DNA from 4 places in the Paenibacillus sp. JSM ZJ436 genome. Region 2 is predicted to be linked to each of the others. Evidence: riboswitches for the same ligand, from Rfam matches in the RefSeq annotation. Region 2 holds a riboswitch; each other region holds the start of a gene.
What was found. A riboswitch is a leader RNA that binds a small molecule or an ion and turns the genes downstream of it on or off. The one in region 2 is predicted to bind cyclic di-AMP.

Region 1 (5,381 bases), on a different contig from region 2:
GTCCGGCATGCATGCGGTCGAGGATTATTTGATGTCACGTTACCAGATGTACTGGCAGGTCTATTTTCATCCTGTGACGAGAAGCTCCGAAATTATATTACGGCAAATATTCCGCCGGGCGAAGGAGCTGTTCCGGGATCGATATCCTTTTCAATTCATGGTAGAGCCGCTGCCGGCTTTGTTTGAGGGCAATCCTGATGTCAATCAGTATTTGCGCCTTGATGAAGCGCTTATACAGACCGCTTTTCTGCAATGGACCTATGAAAAGGACGACCTGCTCCGGGATCTTTGCTGCCGCTTTATGCACCGCCGATTGTATAAATATGTAGAAATCGATCATATCGACAAAGAGACGATCGACGAGCTTCGCCAGGCCTTTCAGGAAGCGGGATTGAATCCGGAATATGACCTGGAGGTTGATTTTCCGACCGATCTGCCCTATGATGAATTTCCTTCAGGCTCTATAGCAAGCCATAAGCAGATTTTACTACTGGACCGGTTTGATCAGCTGCGGGAAATCTCCGAGGTATCAGACATTGTGCGCTCCATCAGCGGCATTCACCGCGGACGCTCCCATCTATACTACCCGGAGGACAAGCTGAGAACGGTGTGGGACACATTGCCCGCTGACGTCACCAGTCTGCTTGCACGGTAGTGCACAGGAACCTGTGGCTGCTCATGTCCAGATCGAGCTGGAATGATGGATACAAAGGTCAAGCTGATTTATTTTCGACAGGAAGGGAGCTTTACACGTTATGTTATTCGACACTCATACCCATTTGGATTCTGCAGCCTTTGATGAGGACCGTGAAGCCGTCATTCAACGGGCAGTAGACCAGGGAATTACGCGTATGATCAACATTGGCTTCAATCGTGAGACCATCCCGACGACGATGCAGCTCGCTGAAAAATATGATTTTATATATGCAGCCGTAGGCTGGCATCCGGTAGACGCCATTGCGATGAAGGAGGAGGACCTGGAGTGGATTGCCTCTCTGACCGCTCACCGGAAGGTTGTAGCCATTGGCGAAATTGGACTGGACTACCATTGGGACACGTCTCCCAAAGAGATACAGCATAAGGTGTTCCGGCAGCAGATTCAGCTGGCGAAGGAGCTGAATCTGCCCATCGTGATTCATAATCGGGATGCGCATGAGGATGTCCTGCGAATTCTGAAGGAGGAAAAAGCGTCGGAGGTGGGCGGCGTCATGCACTCCTTCTCCGGCAGCTGGGAAACGGCCAAGCAGTGCCTGCATATGGGCTTTCATATTTCCTTCGGCGGACCCATTACGTTCAAAAATGCCAAACAGCCTAAAGAGGTGCTGACACAGGTGCCGCTGGACCGCCTTTTACTGGAAACCGATGCGCCATATTTGACACCGCACCCGTTCCGGGGAAAAAGAAATGAGTCCTCTTACGTGAAGTATGTGGCAGAGCAAGCCGCTGCATTGAAGGGGTTGTCTCTGGAAGAAATTAGTGAAATTACAACCCGAAATGGTCTGGAACGATTTGGGATTTGATGAAATCGGGAGCAAAAGCGGTGAAAAAGCGAGTATTTGCGATGAATTAAGATTTTATCATCAAAAACGGTCCGATTATTACAATAATTTAACTATTTATCAGAAAAAATGTGGTTGAACGTTGCTTTACAACCTGCATGTAAAGAGAGTATCATCTTTTCAGTACTTATGAAGCGCTGGTTTGACACCAGCAGCATATTCATTTACAAACCGTCTCGCTTAATCTCCAGATCATGGAGAACGGGGGAACCGATACAGGGTCAACGAGCAACCATACATAAGGGCTGTGAGCACTGTATTTGATTTCAATTCGGGTCTTTGGGGTGAATTTGAGGGCAGCCGCCATGAGCGGTTGACTCGAGATAGGGCGTCTCTCTTACGTCCGAACCCGACAGCTAACCCCGTAAGCGTAAATAAGAGAGGCAACGGTCGTGCATCCTTTCCAAGACTACAGCTGGAAAAGCCACGAGAAGAGTCTCTAATACTCTTTTTCGGGCTTTTTTTATATTCAGAATATTGGAGAGAGCGCCATCATACCCTGGGATACACAAGGGGGGTGGCAGAACACATGCACGAACAGACGGGGCGTAACGCAGGGTGCACATCTATAGCGGGGCACTCTGTGAGACAAATTTGCTATAGTCGCGTCATATACACTCATGCATGATCTAGAGGGCGGGGCTATGAAGGAGGATGAAGCAGTGGGCGTTTTACAACCAGAACAGACCCATGATTCACAATCATCCAGCATGTCATACGCATTACGATGGAAGCATGATTTTCTGCGTCAACTGATGCTGGCGGCCTTTGGCACCATCACCATTACGCTGCTCGTACTGCTGATTATACACAACCAGTCGGGCAAAGAAATTCACCTGGTGGTCGATGGACGGGTGACCACGGTGGAAACGAATGAGGCCATGCTGCAAAATGTGCTGGAAGAGCATTCGATCTCGCTGAAGCCGCAGGATGAAATATCCATGCCGCTAAACGGAAGTCTTCAGGATGGAGACCGGATCGTCATTCAGCGTGCGGTTCCTATTACAGTTACCGCAGACGGCAATACGCAAACGGTATTTACAACCCAGGACACTGTACAGAACGTGCTGAACAAAGCCGGCATTACCGTCCAGGATGAAGATAAAGTAACTCCTGCACTGGACAGCAAGCTGTCCGAGGCTTCCGACATTCGCGTTATTCGCGTAAGTAAGCAGCAGGTACAAGAAGAAGAGGTCCGCGAATACCGGGTCATCAAGACGTCAGACCCTTCGCTTCTGAAGGGCGATAACCGGGTGGTTCAAGCGGGAGAGCAGGGACTGATCATTCACCATATTGAGAAGGTGTATGAAGATGGACAGCTGGTTTCCAAACAAGTGGTGTCCAAGGAAGTCGAACGCAAGACGATGGATAAAGTGATCGCGGTCGGCACGAAGAAGCCGCCGGAGCCGGTGAAGGAAGAGCCGGTCGTTCAGGCTGTAAAGCCAACGACTGTAGCCAAGACGACGACTAAGACCTCGGCGAAGACGCCTGCCGTTCAGCCAAAGGCCGCCGTTCAGTCGAGCTCAAGCTCAGAGAGTAAGCAGAACAACGTCGTTTCTAAAGCCGGTATTGATTTTGAATATAAGAAAGTGCTGAACAATGTATCCATGACGGCGTACTCCTCGGAGCAGCCGGGCATCGGTACGAAGACCGCTTCCGGTACGCGTGTTACGGAAGGCCGCACCATCGCTGTAGATCCTAACGTCATTCCGATTGGCTGGTGGGTTTATATTGAGGGCATTGGCTTCCGCCGTGCCGAAGATACAGGCGGTGCGATCAAGGGCAACAAGATTGACGTGTATTACGACTCGCTGCGTGCAGCACTGAACTTCGGACGCAAGAACGGGCATACCGTGTATGTCATTGGACCCGTCAAGCCGGAATCGAACTAATGTTTTACTTTTCCATGAGAAATAGGCTACTATTTATGTAATATAATGAGATGCTAAGAAGAGGATATGATCCTCTTCTTTTTTTTGGAAGGACGAATGAAGCATGATTAAGGAAGTTATTGTGGTGGAGGGCCGGGATGATACGGTCGCGGTGAAGCGTGCTGTAGAGGCCGATACGATAGAGACGGGAGGCTCTGCGGTAAACCGAGCAGTCATTGCCAAGGTGAAGCTTGCGCAGGAGCGGCGAGGTGTCATTATTCTGACAGACCCCGACCATGCGGGAGAGCGGATTCGCAAAATCATTGATGCCAAGGTGCCGGGCTGCAAGCACGCGTTTATTCCGGAGGCTGATGCGACCCGCAAGGGCGATATCGGTGTCGAGAATGCATCTGTTGAGGCGATCCGGCATGCCCTCTCACGCGTGCATACAGCGTTCGATAAAGCGGACAGCCTGATCTCCATGGAGGAGGTTATTGAGGCGGGGCTGCTGCTGCATCCAGATGCGGCGGCAAGACGCATGCAGATCGGCAATCAGCTTGGTATCGGCTATTGCAATGGCAAGCAGCTGCTGAAGCGGCTTGCTATGTTTCAAATTACACCGGAGGAATTTCAGGCAGCGGCTGCTACGCTTGAAGACGGAGGGAAGCATTAATGGGAACTGAAGATATATCAACACCGAAACGAACGAAGGAGATCATTGCCCGGCACGGTTTTTCATTTAAGAAAAGCCTCGGCCAGAATTTCCTGATTGACCAGAATATTTTGCACAATATCGTGAAGGCTGCTGATCTGACCAAGGAGAAGGGAGCTTTGGAAATCGGCCCGGGCATCGGTGCACTGACCGAGAAGCTCGCTCAGCAGGCCGGTACGGTCACCGCAGTGGAGATTGACCAGCGCTTGATCCCCATCCTGCAGGAGGTGCTGGAGCCGTATCCCAACGTGTCTGTGGAGCATGGCGACGTGCTCAAGGTCAATCTGAAGGAGCTGTTTGCAAGGCGCTTTGACGGGGTATCCAAGGTGAGCGTCGTTGCCAACCTTCCGTATTATGTGACGACCCCGATTATGATGAAGCTGCTGGAGGAGAAGCTCCCCTTGGAGAATATTGTGGTCATGATCCAGAAGGAGGTTGCGCAGCGCATGGCGGCCTCCCCGGGCAGTAAGGATTATGGCAGCTTGAGCATTGCGGTGCAGTATTATGCAGAGCCGCGGCTGGTCTGCACGGTGCCGCACACCGTCTTTATTCCGCAGCCGAACGTAGAGTCGGCGGTCATCCGGCTTCAGGTTCGGGATCAGCCTGCTGTTGCGGTGAAGAATGAGCAGCACTTTTTCGAGGTGATCCAGGCCTCCTTCGCCCAGCGCAGAAAGACGATTGCGAACAATCTGAAGAGCAAATATTTCCCGAAGGATGGGCGGGAGCAGCTGGAAGGTCTGCTGCAGGAGGCCGGGATTGAGCCGACCCGCCGCGGAGAGACGCTAAGTATGGAGGAGTATGCACGGCTGAGTGATGTGCTGCTGGAAGCCGGGATTGGGCTTTCTTAAATACCTGCAAGACGCTGCAAATAAACCGGGGAGATGCTCCCCGGTTTATTTGTGCTTGGCGCGAACCTTTCCCGGCCTGCGCCCATAGGATGAAGTCAGGGGGGATGCTGAAATGAATTTAGGAGACCTGGTCGTCCGCAGGTCGTATGGCGGGGATGTGACGTTCCGGATCGAGTCGGTACGTCCCAACGCAGCGGTGATCAAGGGAACAGATTTCCGGCTGCTGGCGGATGCACCCCTGAGCGATCTGGTGCCTGCTGCGCGGCCTGCGGTCAGCGAGCGCACCAAGCAGGCTCAAATTAAAGCGAAGGAGTCCTTGACCCGGCTGAAGCTGGATTGTGCACGGCGGCTAGACGGATTACGGGATGAATGGGGATCGAGCAGCGATAAG
Region 2 (5,381 bases):
AGGTGGGCATCGAGCAGCTGCAGGGGCTGCCGATGATCATCTTCTCGACCGGCACCTGGTACCGCAAGCTGACCGATGATCTGTTTCATCGGTGGGGCATTATGCCGGACATCCGCATGGAAATTGACTCCTTTGAAGCGATTGTGCGGCTCCTGCCGACCTGCAAAGCCGCCGCACTGCTTCCCAAGTCATATCTTCGGCCGCAGCTGCTGGCCGACAACGGACTTGTGGATATCCATATTCCGGTCCTCATCGAAACCCGGCGCACCACCAGCCTCATCTACGGTGAAGCCTCCGAGCTTAGCAGCGCCGCCAGCCGCTGGATTGCAGAGACCGAAGCGCTGTTCCGCAAGCTCGCGGAAGAGCGGCGGCAAGCCGATAACTAATGCTTCACCGCTTTCCTTGCTGAAACAACAATAGGCAGGCGGGACAGAATATTCTGTCCCGCCTGCCTATTTCACATACTGCTTCATGCCCGGCCTGGCCCGCAGGCTTCACCTTAGGTGTTAACGACTTCACCTTCAAAGCGGTCAATATTATTCTTAGTTCCGATGACGACCATAATATCTCCCGCCTTGAGGACGTCCATCGCGGTCGGCGCCACAATAATGCCCTTATGCTGATTGAGAGCCACGACGCTCACTCCGTATCGCGTCCGGGTGTTCAGCTCGCTGAGCGTTTTGCCGTCCATGCATTCGGTTACGGTCATCTCCACCAGCAGATAATCCTTCGACAGCTCCATATAGTCCACCAGATTGGGAGTCACGAGCTGATGCGCGACCCGGATGCCCATATCCCGCTCCGGAAAAATCACGCGATCCACGCCCAGCTTATCCAGAGCCCTTCCGTGCAGCACCGAGATCGCTTTGGCTACGACCGTCTTCACACCAAGCTCCTTGAGCTGAATTGCCGTCAGGATGCTCGTCTGGATATCATCGCCGATGGCCACAATCCCGCAGTCAAAATTTCGGATGCCTAGCGATTTCAGCACCTCTTCATCCGTAGCATCCGCAACAACGGTATGTGTCAGCAGATCGCTCATATCCTCCACAATCTCTTCGTCCCGGTCCACGCCCAGCACCTCATAGCCAAGGTCCATCAGCTCCAGCGCCAGACTGGCGCCGAAGCGACCAAGGCCGATCACCGCAAACTGTTTTGGTTTCATGTCCTTCTATCCCCTTATCCAATAATCATTTTGCCTTCCGGATACCGGTACAGCTCTTTTCCCTTCTTTGGTCCGAGCGCGAATACGAGTGTCAGCAGTCCGACCCGGCCCGCAAACATGGTCACCGTAATTAGCACCTTGCCGAGCAAGGACAGCTCGGGCGTCAGTCCCATGGACAATCCTACCGTAGAGAACGCCGAGGCCGTTTCAAACAGAATCGCCAAAAAGCTCGCATCCTCCGTTGTAGAGAGCACCATGGCTACCGCTACAATAAACAACAGAGCCAGCAGGGAGACCGTCAGTGCCTTAAAGATCCGCTCCTGCGCCAGCCGGTGACGGAACAGCACGATATCATCGCGTCCGCGAATCATCGAAATGACGGCACCGATCATAATCGTAAAGGTCGTCGTCTTGATTCCGCCGCCCGCCGATCCCGGGGATGCTCCAATAAACATAAGAATAATGATAAAAAACTGAGTGGCCTGGCGCAAATCCGGAATATTCAAGGTGTTGGCCCCTGCCGTCCGCGGCGTGACCGACTGGAACAAGGAGCCCCACAGCTTGCCGTCCCAGCCCAGTGCGCCCAGCGTTTTGACATTCGTAAATTCAAATATAAATATAATGACCGTACCGACCACAATCAGCGCTCCCGTCATGGACAGCACCACCTTGGAGTGCAGGGACAGCTTCCGCCGGGTTTTATAATCTACGATTTCTGACATCACAATAAAACCGATTCCGCCGGATATAATAAGAAATAAGCTCGTAAGATTTACAAAGGGGTCACTGACATAACCCGTCAGGCTTCTGAAATCTCCAAACAGATCAAAGCCCGCATTGTTAAACAGGCTGATCGCGTGGAAAACGGCAAAATAGGCCGCTTTGCCCAAGGGCATATCGAATGCCCATCTGGCCGTATAAATGATTACCGCCACCCCTTCAATATACAAGGAGTACAGCAGCACTCTTCGGATCAGCCTCACGATCCCTTCCATAGCGGTCTGATTCATGGCCTCCTGCAGGATCAGCCGATCCTTGAGCGAGATTCGGCGCTTGAGAACCAGCGCAATCAAGGTAGCCATCGTCATAAAGCCCAGACCGCCTACTTGTATCATACACATAATGACGATTTCCCCAAACGTGCTGAAGAACGTTTCTGTATCCACAACGACAAGACCCGTAACGCAGGTTGCAGAGGTGGCCGTAAACAAGGCGTCCATAAATCCGAGCCCTTCCCCGCTTTCGCTGGCTATGGGAAGCATCAGCAGAAAAGCCCCGGTCAAAATAATGGCACTAAAGCCCGCAACCAGAAACTGCGGCGGGGACAAGCGGAGCCATTTTAGCTTCCATTTCAGCTTCCATTTCAACTTCCGTTTCACTTTGCTCACCTCTTAAAAATGGCACATAAAAAAGACACTGGAAATCCAATGCCTTTTTATCGCGTTTGGGTCCCTGTGCACACAGCCTACGAGGTTAGCTGACGGATTCGGGCATATCACAGGCTGCCCTATTCGCTTCTCCTGCAAAAAGCGAAATTCACCCCAATTACATGGTTCCCCCGTTTTCTTATCGAAACTCGGCTGATCTATTCAATTATCGTCATGACGTTCTGACATGATGTGATTATAACGCATGCAGCCACGGAATATCCAAAACCGTTTTTGACTGAAATCCATGTAAAAAGGTTCAAATTAGCCATATTCCAGAATCACAGCATCCCTTTTTCTGAGGTTTTCGGAATTTTCTTCGCGTTTTCAGTTTTTTTCAAGTTATTTGAAGGTTCCCTCCCTTGGACCAGGCGCCCTTATTTGTGCTCCCGGCATCCCAGCCTATATACTTCTAAATAACAAAGTCTTCAACAGAGTCACCAAACTAAAAAATCCATTTCGCAATAAAGGAGGGACATCATGAATCGGTCAGGCTCCCCGCTGATCCTTAAGCCGGATTTCAAGCCCTTGCTCCTGATGGCTTTGGCCGGCTGTATACTGTTTCTCGCCCTGCAGGTGTACCCTGCACTATATTCCGGGGCGTCAACACCCCAGCCCATCGACAAATCCGAAGCAGCAGCGGCGGCACAGCGCTTTTATACCGAACAGATGACGCTGACTCCCGGCAGCAGCCAAGAGCCCTTAGTGACATATATTGCGCGCTCTGAGCTTTACGGCTACCTGATGAAGGAGAAGCTGGTGCAGCTCTATGACGAACAATTCAAGGAGAAATATCCTTATGAGCTGTACCGGGTCACTCTGGATCAAGGAAATAGCAATGCCATCCATGTCGATGTCAATATGCATACCGGAGCGATCGCCGGCTTCACCTACGATTCGCAGGACTCCGGCTATGAGGGCGCCATGCTGCAGGAGGGCCGGGCGCAGCGGCAGCTGCTGCTCCTGCTCGAAGGAGAGCTGACGCTTGCGGAGAAGCAGGCTTTAGCTGCCCCTTGGGTACAGCGCGCAGGCTATGATCCCGAGCAACTGACGATGGTCACAGGCAAACGTGAGCCCGGACTCATCTACCGGGACCCTGATGCTAAAGCAGGGGAAGCGGTGCTGCAGCTTGCCTTTACCTTTGAGAACGGACAGCTTCGGTCTTTCGAGACGGCTTTTGCCGCTCCTGAGTCTCATCTGGCTTATGTCGATCAGCAAACCTTGGCTGCCGTGCTGCTTACCTTGCTAGGCTACGGGCTGTTCACCCTCATCCTGGGCATCCTGGCCGTCATTTACAGCGTCAGAACCCGGATGTACATCTCCTGGAAGCGAGGCGTTCTGCTTGCAGTCATCGTGTTTGTAACGCAAATGCTGAATGTGTACAATATGCTGCCGTCCTATGAAGCTCAAGGGATGTCGGAGACGATGATCGGCGGGCGGCTTCTCTTCTATGCCGGCTACTCCCTGGTCTTTTCGGCTCTGGTCTACTTCTCGCTTGCCGGGGGAACAGGGCTTTGGCTCAAAGAGGATGGCTTAAATCCTTTTCCCGAGGTCCGTGAGACCGGTTATGGCCGCTATGTACTGCAGAGCATGAAGCTGGGTTATGTATGGGCATTTATTTTGATGGGCGTGCAGTCAATGATCTTTGTCGTTCTCGGGCTGACACTGAACACATGGTCAACCATTGACGCCAGCCAATCTCCCTACAATATGCTGTATCCATGGCTGTTCCCTCTGATGGCATGGTTTGCCGGCATCATGGAAGAAACCGTATATCGCCTGTTTGGCATCAAGATGCTGTCCAAAATATTCCGGAGCACACTGGCCGCAAGTCTGATTTCGTCCCTGATTTGGGCGCTGGGGCATACGCTGTATCCTATTTTCCCAGTCATATCAAGGCCGATCGAGCTCATCGTTATCGGTTTACTGTTCAGCTTTATCTTTCTGCGGTATGGATATTTGGCGGTCATGTTCTCCCATATTATCTTCAACAGCATCCTGATGGGCTTCAGCCTGGCGATGATGAATGGAACAGGGAACCTGCTCACAGGCATCTTCTACATGCTGCTGCCAGCCCTCGTGGCGTATCTGATCCATATCTTCCATCGTCCGAGGACGCTTCCCGGTCCCGCAGCATAAAGCGATTCATACAGCACTGCGATGACACTATAATGAGGCTGTTTCTTTGAACCACCCAAATAAAGACATGGAAGAGCTGGGCTAACCGCCCTGACTCTTCCATGTCTTTATTTGTGCTTCATATTTCACTCAAGGGAGTTGCAGGAGTTGTCTCGTTAAACATGAATCCATTTTCGAGACAGCCCTAATCTTGCTTTGGCGAATTCATCCTCTCAGGTCGTTTCCGCCCTCGGTCTCCATCTCGTCATTCAACGCCTTCAGAATCTGCCTCGCCAGCTTGTCGCCAATTGATAACGGGCGGAAATCCTCAATACTGGCTTCCTTGATCTTCTTCACCGAGCCGAAATGCTTCAGCAGCAGCTTACGCCGCTTCTCGCCAATGCCGGGAATGGCATCCAGCTTCGAGGTGACCATCGACTTGCCACGCTGCTCGCGGTGAAACGAGATGGCGAACCGGTGCACCTCATCCTGAATGCGCTGCAGGAGATAGAACTCCTGGCTGTCCCGCGGCAGCGAGACTGGCTCCGGCGGGTCGCCGACCATCAGCTGGGCTGTCTTATGCTTGGCATCCTTGACCAGACCACAGACCGGGATAAAGAGCCCCAGCTCGTTCTGCAAAATGTCAGACGCTGCCGAGATCTGGCCTCTGC
Region 3 (5,381 bases), on a different contig from region 2:
AAGGCATCGTCGATTTCTTCCACCTTCGCTTCCAGAGCAAGCAGGCCTTCGCGGCGGGTGATGGAAGCCCAGTCCATGAACGTGGAGATCAGCTCGGCTTTGTCCATCAGATTCTGCTTGGAGAAGGTCATCTTGACCAGCTTGGGGAACTTCTTCAGCTCCGCCATCGGGAAGCCGATAAAAATGGTTGCTGCCGTTCCTCCAAAAATAATAAGGTAGGCTGCCGGGTTCACTAGTGACGTAACGGGGGCACCTTTCAAAAACATACCGACGATTACGGACAGAAAACCCAAAACTAAGCCTATGACTGTTGCGATTTCCATAGCACACCTCATCCATGAGAAAATAAGTAACGAATCCATTCGTTTACCCGCGGGCCGCCTCCTTACAAGGGGTGGCATGGGTACTACCCTATTTATCGTCAGGAAGGGCTTTTTTTTTTAGCGGTATTTTCCGGTATAATAAAGTCAGGGGAAAACCAAGTGCATGATGAGGGCTTATCAAAGGAGTGAACAGTCAATGGGTGTGAAGCATGGTAGAGATTACGGTGAGATTCTTGCTGACTTTACGGTAGCGGTCGGACGCATTCCGGACAGCTATGTTTTTTTTGAAATGGACCTGAGCGATTGGGAGCATTTGAACACGACCGAGCAGAATGAGGTCCATGAGGCCTTGGCAGAGGATTTATTCTATGCGCTGGGCACGGAGCCAGTAATCCCCGTAGGAAGCGGAGTCGTTATCCACGATCCGAAGCAGCATCGCATCAATGTACTGATTGGTGAGGAAGAGCTGGATGTTGTCTCGCTGATCTGACGGGAGATTGGTAGAGCAGGAATTACGGGGGAGGAAGATAAGCATGCTGTACACACAGCAGGAAGTAGAAGCCCATCTGGAGAAGCTGGAGGGATGGGAGCTGGAGCAGGGGCGGTGGATTATAAGAAAATATACGTTTCCTTCTTTCATGAAAGGAATGGCCTTTGTGGATGAGGTAGCAGCGATCTCGGAAGCGTTTGACCACCATCCTTATATCACCATTGATTTCAAGACGGTGACGCTGCGGTTGACCTCCTGGAATGAGGGCGGCATCACCGCACTGGACATTAAAGAAGCACAGCAATTTAACGAGGTATACGAGAAAAGAAGGTCCGCGGAGAACGGATAACGAGGGTCTATGGGGTCACCACCTATACATCAAAAAACACGCTTGGGTCTGCATGAGACCAAGCGTGTTTCGTGTGAAGCTATTATTTCTTCTCGGCAAGGTACATCGCCACATTAGCAATTTCCTCTTCCGACAGCGAATCCTTGAAGGAAGGCATACCTGGTGGGCGGCCTTTAGAAATCACAGTGAAGAGGGCTTCAGCATCCAAGTGGCTGCCTACCTGATTCAGGGCTGGGCCTGCTCCGCCTTGAAGCTGGTCGCCGTGACAGGTGATACAGCTGCTCTTCAGTACGGCTTCAGCGTCTGCTGCAACCATGGTAACCTCCGGCATGGTCGGCTTCGCTTCTTCTGCAGCCTCTTCTTTACCTGGAAGCGTGAACAACAATACAAGAGCCAACGCGCATGAGAAGAAGAAAATGCCGCTCATGATCCATTTCTGCATCGTCAAATCGTCCTTTCCTATGTATGTGCATGTATTCCTATTATAGACGATCCTGTCGGGACAGCAAAGCAGTTGTGACAAAAAAAGCACAGACATGCTCATCTGAAAGCCATAATATCACAGAATCGTGACAAAATGCAGTCTTTAGCCCGGCACATATTCCATACAATAAAACTCGGCCATCCCTGAAGGCGTAAGCTTCTCATATGAATCCGTAATGCCAAAGCCGGCCTTGCGGTAGGTGCGGATCGCGCGCTCGTTCCAGGCCAAAACCTCCAGATCTAAGGGGCCGCTTGGATAACGCCGCTTGGCCTCGTCCACAATGGCCTCCACAAATCGCTTACCCATTCCATGTCCGCACCAATCAGGTCGCATCCCGAGACCGATGCGAATGACCCGGTCCAAGGGAAATAGCTGTGCGAACCCCCATAGTCTGTCCTGCTCATCCACCACAGAAAGATACTGCTCCTCCCGAATGAGGGGATCGCCGAATTCCACGCCGAGCTGAACCATTTGCTCCCAAGGGAGCCATCCATAAATATTGTAGGGCTCCGGGTAACGCCAGCTGCATACGTCGATTGCATGCTCAAAGGTCATGGGAACTGCTCGAAATAAAGGGTATGAGTCAATCATGGGAGGCACCTCACGGCAAAGGGTTGTTTACGCTTTAAGAATATATACCATATTATTTTCCAAAATGTGTTTCATACTCAGGGATACGGGTATTAAAGCAGTAAGACGCACGAGAAGATAAAAAGTTGTGGCTTTTACATATTTTTTTGTAAAATGAAAAACCTTTTGCCTTCTTCCTGCGTTATAGAAGTATAGCACAAACAAAAGCCCCGAAGAGATGTTGGCGCATCTGCTTCGAGGCAAGTCAATGACATGAATTGGATTAGTTGTAATTCACGGCGACGGCCTTGTACTTGCTCTCACTCATGACCCGCTTGGCTCCGACATAACGCTTGGCGAAATAGCTGGAGTTGAGGCTGGTAATGGTGACTCCTTTGGAGCTGGAGGAATGAGCAAACTTGCCGTTGCCTACATAAATCCCAACGTGGGAAACACCGCGGCCTGTCGTATTGAAGAATACGAGATCACCGGCCTTCAGGCTGCTCTTGGACACAGAGGTCCCCACCTTATATTGAGCGGAAGAAACACGCGGTAAGGTGACACCGAGCTTCTTGAACACATAACTTGTAAATCCGGAACAATCAAAGCCTTTCGTCGTTGTTCCACCCATCTTGTAGCTTACGCCCATGACCGGCTTAATCGTGCTGGTAAGCTTCGAATCTGCGAAAGCGCTTCCGGCAGTAATGCTGAGCGCGAGCGCTAAACCAAGTGAGACTGCAGCCAACTTCTTCTTCACGTGAAAAGCTCCTTCCAAGCCTGCGAGGTTAGCTTAAGGGTTCGGTTGAGAAGGTTAACCTATGACCCCTCTGTTACAAGGTCAATTCACCCAGGACGGATCCCCCGTTTTCCTATCGGAAATTCGGCTTTCTGAAAAATGTTAAAGTATTGGACTCAACGACAATATGGCTAGGTACATAAATGATGACATCAAGATGACAAATTTGTTACTATCACTTTCGTTATTTTAGCAGAGTATTTACATTTTGGCAAACAAAGGAACGATATTTAATAAAAAAAGAAACGGATGTCCCGGGAAGCAGCAAAAAGGAGCTGTCGCCACAAGATTCAATCTTGTCGGCAGCTCCTTTTTTAGTGGATCGATAACTCTTTATTTTGTAGATGATGATTTAAATACGTGATACTGTGAGGCCATTCCCCACACCTGAAAAAGGCTCTTCAGGAAATAGGAAGCCTGCTGCAGCAATAGGCCGATCAGGCCCGACCACCATAAGGACATTCCGCCGATCAGTAGCGAGGACAGCAGGGCCAGACCGCCAATGAGCAGGGAGAGCGGAAGCGCGCTGCCGAGGCGGCGCAGGAACAAGAGCAGGGCTGCGGGAGTTCCTGTGCCGGAGGTATATCCAAACTGCATGTACAGCAAAGCCAGACGGATGATCCATACATACAGAAGCCATCCCAGCACCCAGAGTCCCGGCTGCAGCAGCGCCTGCGGATGACGGGCTGCTTCCATGAAGGAAGGCAGGGCCTCCGGAAGTAACCAATACAAGGGCAGCCCCAGCAGGATCAGCTCCAGGATATAGAACAGCGTCAAGGGCTTCCACAGTTTCCGCATGCCTTGAAAAAGAAACAGCCCCCGCTCCCCCTCGGCTTCCCGGTGTAGATGATACATCATTCCGGCCCGAATGCAGGGAGTCAGCAGAATATGCACAGCCGCTAGGAGAATCAGCATCCATACAGCACCGGGAAGCAGGCCGCCGCGGGTCAATGCCAGCTCTCCTTCAAAAAAATAAAGCAGTCTGCTCAGCTCATGCGGAGCGGGATCGGGGTATCGCAGCAGCAGCGGCACGACGATGGAGGAAATGAGGCGATACAGGCAGTACCCCCAGAGCAGCCGATATACAAATAGCAGAATAATGACATAAAACTGATCCTTCACACTTCCCCATCCTAAACCCGCGTATGTTCTCATATAATCCCCCCTACCATGACAGCGCTCCGTACAGCGTCTCGATCAGCTTGGTGACGCTCAGGTTCCAGCGTGTCACCTGCTTGGCCTCCATGCCGGCCTTTAAATAGTTGTTCACATGCTTGTTCTCAAGCACCATCGTGTAGTCGGGATCAGCCATCGCCCAGATCATCGGGGAGGAGGAGGTCACCTTGAAGCGTGCAGCCTCGCCGCTGCCGTCCCACACCCGGCGGATCGTTTCTCCATTCTCAAAAGCGAACGTCACGGGCACCTGGTGTACCGGTCCTCCCCGGCTGCTCAGCGTCACTGTGGTCGTATAGGAAGGATGGTCTGCTGTACCGGTGGAGGCCCCCTCAATACTTTCCACGGCAACATCCATCATCTGTGCGCCATACACATAGTGGTCGAAATAGCTCTGCCATGATGATTCGGTGATCTGCTCTACAGCCTGCTGGAAGTCCGCTGTAGTGGGATGCTTGAAGCGATATTTTTGGGCATAGGCTTTCATGATCCTCTCCATCGTCTTCGCACCGACATGCCGCTGTATGTCCTGAAGCACCAGCTTGCCACGGGTATACACGTTTTGGGCATAATGCTGGTGGGAGCCGTATTTCCATGCCTCCTGCGTCAGGGAGGAGGGCTTGGCAATGGACGCAGCCTGGGCTGCCGTGTTCGGAGTGAGGCCGTATTCCAGCTCCATCACCTTTTCCTCCGCGTAAGAAGTGAAGGCTTCATCGAGCCAGGCTTCTTCAAATTCATTGCTGGCAATCATGCCGTAGAAATACTGGTGGCCGATCTCATGAATGACTGTGCGCTCCAGCTCATAGCCAGGGGCATCATCCTTGCCCCCGAAGGCTGTGATGAGTGTCGGGTACTCCATGCCGCCGGCGCCATTGCCCTCTTCGGGAGGCACGACAATGGACAGAGTGGAGTATGGATACGTCCCATACCACTTGCTGTAGGATTTCAGAGCCGCTTTGGCTGCATCGAAATAGCGGTCCTTCAGATGCTTGTGCAGCGGATCAAGATACAGCTTAATCTTGACTCCCGGCACCCCGGGTGCTGAAAAAGCTTCCTCGGCAGCGATAAAATCAGGGGATGCCGCCCAGGCGAAATCGTGGACATCATCGGCATAAAACTGATATATTTTTTCGCCGTCTGATGTGACTGCGGATTTGGTCGGGAAGCCGGTCGCGGCGACGATATAATGCTCCGGT
Region 4 (5,381 bases), on a different contig from region 2:
TGATCAGCTGAAGCTAAAGCGCATAACTGGGGACCTTGAGATTGATATCAGCCAGATTGAGACCGATTCACGAAAAATAGAGCCGGGCAGCATGTTTATTTGCATTACCGGTTTTCAGCAGGACGGACATCAGTACGTCGGGGAGGCCATCCGCAACGGAGCGGCAGCCATTATGGCGGAGCGCTTCATTCCCGGTGTACCACCGGAAGTGAGTCTCGTCATCGTGCCTGACACCCGGCGTGCGCTGCCGATCATCGCCAATGCTTTTTATGACAATCCATCCTGTGGACTTCGCCTGATCGGCATTACCGGGACGAACGGCAAAACAACCACCGCCCATATGGTGGAGCATCTCCTCAATGCATCCGGCCGCAATGCGGGTAGTGTTGGCACCTTGAGTATGACCTATAAAGACATTCAGGAAGAAGCCGTGAACACAACGCCGGATCCATTGCGACTTCAGAAATTCTTAAGAACGATTGCGAATGCCGGTGCCGAGTACGCGGTCGTAGAGGTATCCTCTCATGGTCTGGATATGGGGAGAGTGCTGGGCTGTGGTTTTCAAACCGCTGCATTTACAAATCTCGCCCACGATCATCTGGACTATCATCATCATATGGACGAGTATCGAGGCTCTAAGGAGCTGCTGTTCTCAAGACTTGGCAATAGCGTAGACGATATGCAGAAAACCGCGGTGTTGAACGGAGACGATGCTGCATCCGCATACTATGCTAAAAGAACGGCCGCACAGGTGGTTACTTATGGCCTCGGTGAAGACTGTCATCTCCGCGGCATTCAGGTCGAAAGATCCGACCAAGGCTCCAGGTTCACAATTCAGACCTATACGGGGGATCAGTACCCTGTAGTATTAAAGGTTCCAGGACTTCATAATGTGTACAATGCCCTTGCAGCGGCTGCGATCTGCTCATGCGAAGGGCTGTCCTGGGATGAGATTACCCGAGGGCTGCAATCCTTTACAGGAATATCCGGAAGATTTGAGGATGTATCGACGGGCCAAAACTTTAATATTACCATAGATTATGCCCACAATCCGGAAGGGCTGAAAGCTGCACTGCTAACGGCTCGAGAGTGCACTTCAGGCAAAATTATTTGCGTCATGGGCTGTCGAGGTGAAAGAGACCGATTGAAGCGTCCCATCATGGCCGGTATTGCGGCTGATTTGGCAGATGGTGTTGTATTTACGTCAGACAATGTATACTCAGAGCAAATTGAAGATATTTTTCTCGATATGAGGCAGGGGCTGTCGGAGCAGCATTTGTCTAAAAGTGAATTTGTCGCGAACCGTCAGGATGCGATTCTCCAAGCCATTTATTCGGCGAATGCAGGCGATCGGATTCTGATTACTGGGCGCGGACACGAGAAATTCCTCTACACTTCTGACGGGTTGCAGCAGATGAGTGATGCCGACATTGTCCAGTCTCATATGGTGCGGGTGTAAATGTTAAATACTGCCGGAAATCCGGCAGTATTTTTATTTATCGAAACAGAGGAGGTTCAGCACATGAAAAAAACCTGGATATGGTTACTGTCCGCGGCGTTATTGTCCTCGTGCTCATCCAGTCCGGTACAGGATGAGTCATCCGGGGACCAGGAAGCCCCTGTGGATCAGCATTCTTCCGGCAGCCAAGCGCCGAAGCAGAATAGTGAGCAGGAAAGCTCCGACGGGTCGTACACGTACAGCGTAGTCGCAGAAGAATTGCAGATTCCATGGTCCATTGCGATCTCCGGGAAGGATATTTACATCAGTGAACGGGAAGGACAGATTGTATCGCTGAAGGATGGTCATCGGGAGCGTCTTCCGGTGGATACGAAGCAGCCTGTTAAGGCGCAGGGTGAAGGGGGGCTATTGGGCCTTGTGCTGGCCCCGGACTTTGCTAGCAGCCGATTAGCTTACGCTTATCACACGTACGAGGAAGGCGGCGAAATGAAGAATCGCGTCATACTCATTCGACAGGAGGAAGAGGCTTGGCAGGAGGTCGAGGCGTTCATTGAGGACATCCCGGGCTCTAATGTGCATAATGGCGGACGCATGAAATGGGGGCCCGATGAGAAGCTGTATTTGACTACCGGGGATGCAGGTGAAGGAGAGATGGCACAGAATGTCGAGAGCCTGGGAGGGAAAATATTACGTATGAACCCGGATGGCTCGATCCCGGATGACAATCCTTTTCCGAACTCCTATGTGTATTCCTACGGACACCGCAATTCTCAAGGTCTTGCCTGGGATGCGGCAGGGCGCATGTTCAATTCCGAGCATGGTCCCAGCGGCCGTGTCGGCGGGCATGATGAGATAAACAGCATTGAGCCGGGCAGTAATTATGGCTGGCCGGATAACATCGGGGATGAGCAGCAGGAAGGGATGGTACCTCCTTTGTTTCATACCGGCGAGGAAGCCATTGCCCCTTCGGGAACTCTTTATGAACGAGAGGACATGCTCCTGATTGCGGGTCTGAGGGGAGAAGCATTATACCGCTTTGATCTTGAAAAGAAGAAGCTGAACACCGTGCTGGACGGTGTCGGCAGAATTCGCGATGTACAGAAGAGTGAGGATAGAGTTTACCTCATTACGAACAATACCGACGGACGCGGGACACCATCTCCAGGAGATGACCGCCTGCTGCTGCTTCAGCCGAAGCAAGAGCAGAAATGATTAAATATGCGGGTTCTGGTTAATGATAATGGAGACCTGTCTAGGGCAGAATAAATCTTTTACAGGAAAGGAGCACATCTTATGTCAACCATATCACCTGAAAAGCTTCAGCAATGTATTGACGAGTGCCTGCGCTGCATGCAGGCATGCAATCGCTGCTACAATGCCTGCCTGGAGGAAGAAGACCTGCAAATGATGAAGGAATGTATCCAGCTGGATCGGGAATGTGCAGAGCTCTGCGCTTTTGCAGCTCAAGCAATGTCGATGAATAGCAGCTATATGAAGCAAATTTGTGAGGCTTGTGCTGAAATGTGCGAGGCTTGCGGAAACGAGTGCAGCAAGCACGAGCATGAGCACTGCCGTCAATGTGCGGAGGCCTGCTTCTCGTGCGCCAAGGCCTGCCGGGAGATGGCGGCCTAACTAATACGCTATTATGAAGTCCTATAAACGGCCCTAAACACTTCCTAAAGAATGTGTTTGGGCCGTTTTTGTCATGCTCCAAGCCCTGACTGAAACCCATGACAAATTGGTTACAAAAATGATTGACAGCTTGTCCTTTAATGTACTACATTAAGGGAGAGAGTTACAAAAATTTCATCAATATGCCGAATTTCGATATAGAAAACGGGGGAACCACTGCCGGGTGAATTATTCTTGTTTGAGAGGGAATATAGGGGACCCTTAACCGAACCCTTAGCTAACTCCGTAGGCACCGAAGGGAGCACTATCTTTTGAAGAAGCTGCTATTGTCTGTACTAGGTTCTGCTTTAATCTTTTCATCGGGTGCGGTTACGGCATTCGCAGATCAGGGGCCGAAGCTCCAAGCTGAAGTGACTAAGCTTGTCGGAACCCCTTATAAGTGGGGCGGCACGACCGTAAGTGGATTTGACTGCTCCGGGTTCATTTTGTACATATTTAGCAAGTATAATGTAGACCTGCCACGTACCTCCGCAGCCCAGGCTACCGTTGGTGTGAAGGTAGAGCGTGATGATTTAAGGCTTGGTGATCTGGTATTCTTTAACACGACGGGCAGAGGCGTATCTCATGCCGGTGTCTATATTGGTAACGGTCAATTTGCGCATGCTTCCACCAGTAAAGGTGTAAGAATCAGCAAGCTGAGCGAGTCTTACTATGACAGCAAGTACGTGACTGCACGCCGGGTGATCGACCAGAAGGATTACATCCAGATGGTGGGCGAAATCAGCTAAGCAAGAGGTATTATGATTGGAATCAGGGGCCTGCGATGAATTTCGCAGGCTTTTTGTGTATCATGGAGATATGAAGGAGGGGGTGATTCCATGCTCAAGCGACTGAAGTCATATCTGCATCAACGCCGGCGGCCCGCTTCTAATCCTGAGCCGGAGCTCGTGATCACAACGGAGCGGGACGAAGAGCGCACCCTGCTTCTCATTAAATCCGGTGTGCAGAGGTCGGTAGAGCCAATCATCGGGGAGACCGTTCTTCAGATCGCGGAGACGCATCAGGTTGAATGGAACTCCTTTTGCAAACGTGGAACCTGTGCGCGATGCCGCTGCATCATATTGGAAGGAGAGGAGCTGCTCTCCGCTCCGAACGAGGCTGAGGAGGCTCGGCTCGATCCGGAGGAGCTGGAGGAAGGCTACCGGTTAGGCTGCCAAGCCAAGGTGAAGCAGCCCGGAGATATGACGATTCGGCACGCGCCTTATTTCTAGGAATAAGGAGAGCGCCAGATGCCGCATGCTATCTTGTATAACGGTTAGGAGGGAATGTGTATGACTCGAAACCTGCAAAAGGTGCCCTATGGATATGTCCCCCCTGTGGAGACAACCAAAGGCACACTGATCTATTATGATCCTTTTGAAGAAATCGGCAGAGAGCAAGGGCTGTCTCAAGCGGTACAGGTGAAGACGGAGCAGGCTTTTCAGCGGCTTGTCCTGTATCCGCTCCATGAACAGACGATGAAACGAATGTACAAACGAGAGGGGACCTCCTTTTATAAAAGAGAACACGCATTACAGGACTGGATTCAGGAGCAGGGCAGGGAGGATATCGAGCTGGACGCCTGGGAAGGCAAACGGAAAAAATACGTCCCGATCGAAGCCGCCCTCCGCCATCTGACCGAGAAGAATCCAGCTCCGTATTTTCTGCTGGTGTCCGGAGCAACAGCCAATGCCTTCGCCTCTTATCATGTGTTTCAGGAGTGGATTGTCAAGATTCGCTTGCTGCTTCTGGACGAGCCGGTTTCACTTCATCCTCGGCTGCAGCAATATGACAGCCGATGGAGCAGGATCACTTTATGATATCTACTGCCGGCAGTGACCTTTAGGCCGATTTCCGCGGAATTAGCCGGGTAGAAAGCATGATCGTTTCCACCGGTGCCCCCGGGCGATGCAGGCGCCGTTCCAGCGCTTCAATGGCCCGGGCGCCCAGCTCTTCCTTGCTCAGCTGAATCGTTGTAAGTGGCGGAGCGGAGAGTGAAGCCCCCCAAACATTATCTATGCCGATGACCCGGCAGTCCTCCGGAATGGAGTAGCCGTGTTTTTGCAAAGTCTCCATCCACTCCAGCGCGATATCATCGTTCGCGCCAATCCATCCGTCAGGACGCTCGTCCTCCGGGATCTGCTCCAGAGACTTCAGCACTTCATCTCCCCAATGACCTCTTTCATAGGGCACCTGCCATTCCAGCAGAGTCGTGCCTTGCTGCAAAAAGTCACCACCCACACCTAATTGC

Region 1: it holds a riboswitch for cyclic di-AMP, as region 2 does, so the genes downstream of both, ACH6EH_RS17875 (ubiquitin-like domain-containing protein) here and ACH6EH_RS12250 (TrkH family potassium uptake protein) in region 2, are expected to answer to the same signal.
Region 3: it holds a riboswitch for cyclic di-AMP, as region 2 does, so the genes downstream of both, ACH6EH_RS19115 (C40 family peptidase) here and ACH6EH_RS12250 (TrkH family potassium uptake protein) in region 2, are expected to answer to the same signal.
Region 4: it holds a riboswitch for cyclic di-AMP, as region 2 does, so the genes downstream of both, ACH6EH_RS14315 (C40 family peptidase) here and ACH6EH_RS12250 (TrkH family potassium uptake protein) in region 2, are expected to answer to the same signal.

What each region holds. Positions count from the first base shown of each region.
Region 1 covers NZ_JBISEO010000019.1:46,750-52,130, reverse strand. Annotated here, with positions in the region: gene ACH6EH_RS17885 (HD domain-containing protein) at 1-655, shown strand, start outside; gene ACH6EH_RS17880 (TatD family hydrolase) at 756-1,520, shown strand; cyclic di-AMP (ydaO/yuaA leader) riboswitch at 1,727-1,945, shown strand; gene ACH6EH_RS17875 (ubiquitin-like domain-containing protein) at 2,222-3,451, shown strand; gene rnmV (ribonuclease M5) at 3,555-4,103, shown strand; gene rsmA (16S rRNA (adenine(1518)-N(6)/adenine(1519)-N(6))-dimethyltransferase RsmA) at 4,103-4,990, shown strand; gene yabG (sporulation peptidase YabG) at 5,103-5,381, shown strand, end outside.
Region 2 covers NZ_JBISEO010000008.1:62,117-67,497, reverse strand. Annotated here, with positions in the region: gene ACH6EH_RS12260 (LysR family transcriptional regulator) at 1-386, shown strand, start outside; gene ACH6EH_RS12255 (potassium channel family protein) at 500-1,165, opposite strand; gene ACH6EH_RS12250 (TrkH family potassium uptake protein) at 1,180-2,520, opposite strand; cyclic di-AMP (ydaO/yuaA leader) riboswitch at 2,613-2,757, opposite strand; gene ACH6EH_RS12245 (CPBP family intramembrane glutamic endopeptidase) at 3,073-4,731, shown strand; gene uvrC (excinuclease ABC subunit UvrC) at 4,936-5,381, opposite strand, start outside.
Region 3 covers NZ_JBISEO010000024.1:27,815-33,195, reverse strand. Annotated here, with positions in the region: gene motA (flagellar motor stator protein MotA) at 1-323, opposite strand, end outside; gene ACH6EH_RS19135 (hypothetical protein) at 520-813, shown strand; gene ACH6EH_RS19130 (4a-hydroxytetrahydrobiopterin dehydratase) at 857-1,162, shown strand; gene ACH6EH_RS19125 (c-type cytochrome) at 1,245-1,604, opposite strand; gene ACH6EH_RS19120 (GNAT family N-acetyltransferase) at 1,749-2,237, opposite strand; gene ACH6EH_RS19115 (C40 family peptidase) at 2,500-2,973, opposite strand; cyclic di-AMP (ydaO/yuaA leader) riboswitch at 2,977-3,112, opposite strand; gene ACH6EH_RS19110 (hypothetical protein) at 3,346-4,167, opposite strand; gene ACH6EH_RS19105 (M1 family metallopeptidase) at 4,178-5,381, opposite strand, start outside.
Region 4 covers NZ_JBISEO010000011.1:31,180-36,560, reverse strand. Annotated here, with positions in the region: gene ACH6EH_RS14330 (UDP-N-acetylmuramoyl-L-alanyl-D-glutamate--2,6-diaminopimelate ligase) at 1-1,459, shown strand, start outside; gene ACH6EH_RS14325 (PQQ-dependent sugar dehydrogenase) at 1,523-2,671, shown strand; gene ACH6EH_RS14320 (four-helix bundle copper-binding protein) at 2,753-3,091, shown strand; cyclic di-AMP (ydaO/yuaA leader) riboswitch at 3,265-3,398, shown strand; gene ACH6EH_RS14315 (C40 family peptidase) at 3,403-3,879, shown strand; gene ACH6EH_RS14310 (2Fe-2S iron-sulfur cluster-binding protein) at 3,970-4,362, shown strand; gene ACH6EH_RS14305 (hypothetical protein) at 4,423-4,950, shown strand; gene ACH6EH_RS14300 (LacI family DNA-binding transcriptional regulator) at 4,973-5,381, opposite strand, start outside.